Regions from separate parts of the Pseudoclavibacter sp. JSM 162008 genome, predicted to be linked through region 1. Evidence: predicted binding sites of a transcription regulator. Region 1 holds the regulator's gene; the other holds the start of a gene.

The links. The regulator HrcA, encoded in region 1, represses chaperone genes, less so after heat shock. The targets are predictions, from matches to a motif close to TTNGCACTCGNNNNNNNCGAGTGCNAA.
Region 2: the regulator HrcA is predicted to act here: its motif matches at 1,351-1,377, upstream of groES (co-chaperone GroES).

The regions. Positions count from the first base shown of each region.
Region 1 covers NZ_JBEWYX010000003.1:160,119-163,523, reverse strand. The annotation lists gene ABVF28_RS03570 (DUF4870 domain-containing protein) at 1-500, opposite strand, end outside; gene hrcA (heat-inducible transcriptional repressor HrcA) at 667-1,698, shown strand; gene dnaJ (molecular chaperone DnaJ) at 1,786-2,871, shown strand; gene ABVF28_RS03555 (16S rRNA (uracil(1498)-N(3))-methyltransferase) at 2,873-3,405, shown strand, end outside.
Region 2 covers NZ_JBEWYX010000008.1:53,781-57,185, forward strand. The annotation lists gene rarD (EamA family transporter RarD) at 1-904, opposite strand, end outside; gene groES (co-chaperone GroES) at 1,022-1,315, opposite strand; gene ABVF28_RS08445 (methyltransferase domain-containing protein) at 1,454-2,644, shown strand; gene ABVF28_RS08450 (hypothetical protein) at 2,656-3,378, opposite strand.

The DNA.
Region 1 (3,405 bases):
TGCACTGCGCCGAGGATCGCGTACACGACGACGGCGACCCAGAGCAGCGGGTACAGCAGTGGCACGAGCAGGGCCAACGGTCCGCCGAACAGGGACAGCAGCGAGATGACCCCGATGCCGACGTAGATGATCGCGACGGTGATGCCGAAGTTGAGGGCTTCACGGCCCTCGCTGTTGGCGAGTGGGCCGCGCCGCCTCGTCACGAGCCAGAGGATCAGTGGGCCGACAGCGGGCGCGACGATGTTGAGCAGGTGATCGAACGTCGCGACGAGGCGGTCCCCGTCCGCCGTCAGCGGCGGTTCCGAGCTCGTGGCACCGCTCGAGTGCGGCCCGGCCTGCTGCTGGCCGTACTGCGGCTGACTGTACTGGGGCTGCTGTCCGTATGGCGCCTGCTGCCCGTATGGGGGCTGCTGCCCGTACGGGCCGGGCTGGCTGTACGGCTGGTGCTGAGCAGGATCCTCATTCCCAGGCTGCGGGGTCGGTGCGTTGTGATCGGACATGGGATTCCTCTCGACGGTTTTCACCCAGGCTATTTCGGTTGCTCGGTGACGGCCTGGGCATTCTGCCCCTGCCGTCGACCGAACGCGGTAGGATTGGCAGTCTCTGACTGGGAGTGCCAGATGGGCGCCCCGTCGAGGGCCAGCGGTCGGAAGCGGAAGGGGCATCGTGGTTTCGGACAGAAGCATGCAGGTGCTCCGAGTCATCGTCACCGACTACGTGACGAGCCGTGAGCCCGTCGGCTCGAAGTCGATCGCCGACCGTCACGACTTCGGCGTCTCAGCCGCGACCATCCGCAACGACATGGCGCAGCTCGAGGACGCGGAGCTCATCGTCGCCCCGCACACGTCCTCCGGGCGCATCCCGACGGACAAGGGCTACCGGCTCTTCGTCGACCGGCTTGCCGAGTTCCGACCGCTCTCGGGTGCGCAGCGACGCGCGATCGAGACCTTCATCGAGGGCAGCGAGGACGTCGACGAGGTGCTCGGGCGTTCGGTGCGCCTGCTCGCCCAGCTGACGAACTCCGTGGCGATCGCGCAGTACCCGTCGCTCGCGAACGCGTCGATCCAGCACGTCGAGTTCGTGCTGCTCTCGAGCAGGCGGGTGCTCACCGTCCTCATCACCGACTCTGGCCGCGTCGAGCAGCGCATCGGGCATCTCGGGGCTGAGGTGAGTGTCGAGCAGCTTCACGTGCTCCGCGATCGCCTCGCTGGTCGTCTCGTCGGCCGGACCGTCGCGCACGCATCCACTGAGCTGAGGGACGTGAGCGGCATCATGGGGCAGCAGGACGCGGAGCTCTTCGCGCCCGTCGTGGCCAACCTGCTCGAGCTCGTGCTCGCGCACCGCCAGGAGCGCCTCGTCATGGCAGGGACCGCCAACCTCGCCCGAACGGAACGCGACTTCCCCTCGAGCATCCTCCCGGTGCTCGAGGCGATCGAGGAGCAGGTCGTGCTGCTGCGCCTGCTCGACGAGCTCCACTCCAGCACCGAGGCCTACTCGGTCAGCATCGGCCAGGAGAACGTCGACCTCGGCCTCGGCGAGACGGCCATCCTGACCAGCGGATATCGCAGCTCTGGCAGCGATGCGCGCCTCGGGGTGGTGGGACCGACGAGAATGGACTACCCGCGGAATATCCAGGCCGTGCGGGTCGTTGCGAGTTACCTGTCACGGGTGCTCGACGAAAGACACCTGGACGCCTGACCGACACCGACCGGCTCGCCGGCGGTTGCACCCGGTGCCTGACAACACAGGCACACATTCACAGATGCAAAGAAGGAGTCGCCACTCTTGGCAGACCACTACGACGTGCTCGGCGTGAGCCGCGAGGCGTCCCAGGACGAGATCAAGAAGGCCTACCGCAAGCTGGCCCGCCAGCTGCACCCGGACGTCAACCCGTCCGCGGACGCCGCGGAGCGCTTCAAGTCCGTCACGCACGCCTACGACACGCTCAGCGACACCGAGCGACGCAGACAGTACGACCAGGGCGGACCGGACGGGCAGTCCTTCGGCGGCTTCGGGGACATCTTCGAGACCTTCTTCGGGCAGCAGGGTTCCCGGGGCCCGCGGTCGCGGGCAGAGCGCGGTCAGGATGCGCTGGTTCGCGTCGAGCTGGACCTCGACGAGGTCATGTTCGGCACGCACCGCGACCTCGAGGTCACCACTGCGGTCGCCTGCGAGAACTGCCAGGGAACGTGCTGCGCTCCGGGCACCTCGCCGACGACGTGCTCGGCATGCGGGGGAGCCGGTTCGGTCCAGCGTCAGGTGCGCTCCATCCTGGGCATGGTCGTCACGAACCAGCCGTGCGCGCAGTGCCGCGGCTACGGAACCGTCATCGAGCATCCGTGCGAGACGTGCCACGGTCAGGGACGTGTGCGCGCCAACGTGAGCATTCCCGTCGACATCCCCTCCGGCGTCGACTCCGGCCTGCGCATCCACCTTCCCGGCCGAGGCGAAGCCGGTCCGGCTGGTGGAGAGAACGGCGACCTCTACCTGGAGATCCGGGTCCGACCGCACGAGGTCTTCTCTCGTGACGGCGACGACCTGCAGTGCGTCATCGAGGTGTCGATGGCTGACGCGATCCTCGGCACCTCGACCACGGTCGGCGCCCTTGACGGCGATGTCGACCTGCAGATCCCGGCCGGCGTTCAGTCGGGCGAGGTCCTCACCGTTCGCGGTCGTGGGATCACGCGTCTGCGCTCGACGCACCGAGGCGACCTCGACATCGCGGTGCAGGTCGTGACGCCCGCGAAGCTCGACGGGAAGTCGCGCAAGCTGATCGAGGAGTTCGCGACCCGTCATCGTCACGAGGCACCGCGCCTCGCGCGCGAGAAGCAGGGGATGTTCTCGAAGCTCCGCGACCGATTCGGCCGCTGACATGGCCTGGCTCTACCTCGTTGAGGACCTCGACGAGGCGCTTCGTGCGGGCGACGTCACGCAGGTCCGCGGGGCGGAGGCCAAGCACATGGGCGTGGCGCGCATGCGCGTGGGCGAGCACCTGCAGCTCGGCAACGGGCGCGGCTTCGTCGTCGACGGCGAGCTCGCCGCACTCGAACGCGACCTGGCGGTCGTGAACGTCCTCCGGGCCAGCCGGGTTCCAGAGCCCGAGCCCCGAGTCGTCGTCGTGCAGGCGCTGGCGAAAGCCGGACGGGACGATCTCGCGGTTCAGGTGGCCACAGAGCTCGGCGCCGCGGCCTTCGTCCCCTGGCAGGCGAAGCGCAGCGTGAGTCGCTGGGACCAGAAGGCGGAGAAGGGCCGAGAGCGCTGGGCCGCCGTCGCCAGGGAGGCCAGCAAGCAGAGCCTGTCGCCGTGGGTTCCCGACGTCGCTGCTCTGCACTCGACGGCACAGGTCGCTGGGCTCGCCGCGGAAGGTCCGCTGCTGGTGCTCGACCCTCTCGGCGACATCTCGCT
Region 2 (3,405 bases), on a different contig from region 1:
CCGAGGGAATCCTGGCGCCAAGTCTAGCCGTCCGGACGAGGTCGATCGTGAAGAGGATGAGCGCGACCCAGACGATCGCGAACCCGATCCACCGCTCCAGCGGCATGGGCTCCGAGAAGACCGCGACGGCGAGCACGAACTGGAGGATCGGCGCGATGTACTGCATCAGTCCGAGCTCGATGAGGCGAAGGCGTCTGGCCGCCGCGGCGAAGAGGAGCAGCGGCACGCTCGTCACCACACCGGCGAAGAGGAGGACGCCCGTGTTCACCGCCGACACCGTGCCGAACGTGATCCCGCCGCCGAACAGGATCGTCCAGACGAGGCAGATCGCTCCGATGGGGAGGATCAGGGTCGTCTCGACGGCGAGCCCGCTCAGCGCGTCCGCCTGCACACCGACCCGCTTCTTCACGAGACCGTACAGCCCGAACGTCATGGCGACGCCGAGGCCGAGCCAGGGGATGCGGCCGTAGCCGAGCGAGATGACCAGGACGGCGACGAGCGAGAGGCCCACCGCAACCCACTGCAGCGGGCGCAGCCTCTCGCGGAGGAAGACGAGCCCGAGCGCAACTGACACGATCGGGTTCAGGAAGTAGCCGAGCGCGGCATCCAGCGTGTGCCCGGTGGCGACGGCCTGCACGTAGAAGAGCCAGTTCGCGGAGACCAGGACCCCGGCCACGCCGAGGCCGAGCACGACCCGCTTCTTCGAGATGAGTTCCCGGAACGGACGCCATGCGCGCATGACGAGCACGCCGAGCAGACAGAACACGACACTCAGGATGATGCGCCACGCGATGAGCTCGACAGGTGTCGTCGGAGCGGTCGCCACGACGTAGAGGGGCATGAACCCCCAGAGCGCATACGCGCTGAACGCCAGCCAGAGGCCGGACCGAGGAGATTCCGTCACCTCGCGATCGTACGCCCGAGCCGAGCTCCGGATGCACGAATGGCGCCCACCCGGAGGTGGACGCCATTGCGAGCCAGTCAGTCCCGAAGGACCTGGCAGTCTCAGTGGAGCTGGAGACTAGACGATCTTCGCGAGGATGTCGCGAGCCGAGAGCACGAGCAGCTCTTCGCCGCCGTACTTGACCTCGGTTCCGCCGTACTTGGAGTAGATGACCTTGTCCCCGACCACGAGGTCGAGCGGCACGCGGTTGCCGTTGTCGTCGATGCGGCCGGGGCCGACTGCGACGACTTCGCCCTCCTGGGGCTTCTCCTTGGCGGTGTCCGGAATCACAAGACCCGAAGCCGTGGTCTGCTCGGCCTCGACCTGCTTGATGACGATGCGATCCTCGAGCGGCTGAATGTTCACCGACACGGTTGACCTCTTTCTCAGCGATAGGAAGTTCAGAATTAGCACCCTCCCCATGAGAGTGCTAACTCCGAGTGTAGGGGCGATCCGGCGAGGGTTGCAACGCGGCGCCGTCTTCGGGCGTACGCCGGTAGCGTAGTGAACGTGCAGCGCGACGAACTCCTGGCCCTCCTCACGCCCGAGGCGATGACGCTGCTCGACGACGCCCCGGCCGTCGCGTCGTCCGCAGACGCGCTCGCGCTCGTGACGCGGCTCCGTGCCGCCGGCGGATCGCCCGCGACCGTCGCCGCCGTGGTGACGCAGGCGAAGCTGCGGCGTCGCGCGCTCGCCAAGTTCGGGCCCTTCGCCGAGCGGATGCTCTTCACCGACGCCGGGTTGCAGCAGGCGACCAGGTTGCAGGTCGCTGCCCACCACGCAGACCGGTTCCGTCGAGCGGGCGCGGTCAGCGTCGCCGACCTGGGCTGCGGCATCGGCGCCGACTCGATGGCGTTCGCCTCGCTCGGGCTCGAGGTGACCGCCTACGACCTCGACGAGGTCACGGCGGCGATCGCGGCGCACAACCTCGCACCGTTCCCCAACGCCGAGGTCAAGCACGGCAGGGCGGAGGAGGTCGACCTCGGCCGCTTCGACGCGCTCTGGTTCGACCCGGCTCGGCGAACGACCAGCGGCGGAAGCACCGCGCGGCACTTCGATCCCTCTGATTGGAGCCCGGCGCTCGACTTCGTGTTCGCGGCTGGCCGCGAGCGCCCTACAGGCGTCAAGCTCGGTCCTGGCATCGACCACTCGTACCTGCCGGAGGATGCCGAGACCCAGTGGGTGTCGTCTGGCGGCGACCTCGTCGAGGCGACGGTGTGGATGCACGACGCCGCGCGCGCGGGCATCCGCCGGTCGGCGCTGGTCATCGGCAAGCAGGGGGCGACCGAGCTCACCAGCAGCGAGGACGTGCACGATGCCGAGGTCGGCGAGCTCGGGGCCGTGCTCTACGAACCCGACCCGGCGATCATCCGCGCCCGCCTCATCGGCGACCTCGCGCGGTCGCTCGAGGCCACCATGATCTCCGAGAGCATCGCGTGGATGACGGCGGACACCTTCGCACCCTCCCCGTTCGCGAGCGCCTTCTTGGTCCGCGAGGTGCTCCCCCTGCATGTGTCATCGCTGAAGAGCGAACTGCGAAAGCGCGATATCGGCGTGCTCGAGATCAAGAAACGCGGCGTCGACATCGACCCGGCGGAGTTCCGGCGCAAGCTGGCACTCAAGGGAGCCAGCTCCGCCGTGCTGATCCTCACCAGGATCGGCGACAAGCGAGTCGCGATCCTCGCCGATCGCCTGGGCTGACGGACAAGACCTCAGACGGTCAGGACGACGATGAGCGTCGCAAGAGCGACCAGCACGGCCAGTCCACCGGTGATGAGGCCCACGATCCCGAGCGTGCGCCCGAGACCCTTGGGCGCACGGAGCCCGGCGATACCGAGCCCGACGGCTCCGAGGCCGAACACGAGCGAGACGATGTAGGCCCACCCCGGGAGCAGGAGGAGAAGAAGCGAGAGCGCGCCGAGTGCGACCGCGATGATGCCGAGCACGGGCGCTGGCGCCTTTGGCTGCTGCCCGTAGCCTTGCCCACCGAACTGCTGACCGGGCTGCTGGCCGTATTGCGCCTGCTGAGCGGAACCGAACTGTCCCTGCTGCGGCGCGCCGTACTGCGGCTGGCCGTACTGCCCCTGTTGCGCCGGAGCACCGAACTGCGGCTGCCCGTACTGGTCGTGCTGGGGTGCGCCGTAGGCCTGCTGCGCTGGAGCCTGCTGGGCAGACGGCGCCTGCTGCTCGTAGCCCGTGTACCCGGGCTGCTGCTGACCGTAGCCGCCGTCGCCGTGGCCATAGCCTGGCTCCCGACCGTAGCCGCCAGGCTGCTGACCGAACTGCTGCCCTCCCGGCTGCGCCTGCCCATACTGCTGGGACTGGTCGTATGGCTGCTGCCCGTAGGGCGCCTGCCCGTTCTGGGGCTGACCATTGTGGGGCTGCCCACCCTGGTGAGGCTGCTGAGGGTACTGGGGGCCGTTCGGGTCAGACATGGTGTCCTTCTCAGTCGTCGACAAGGC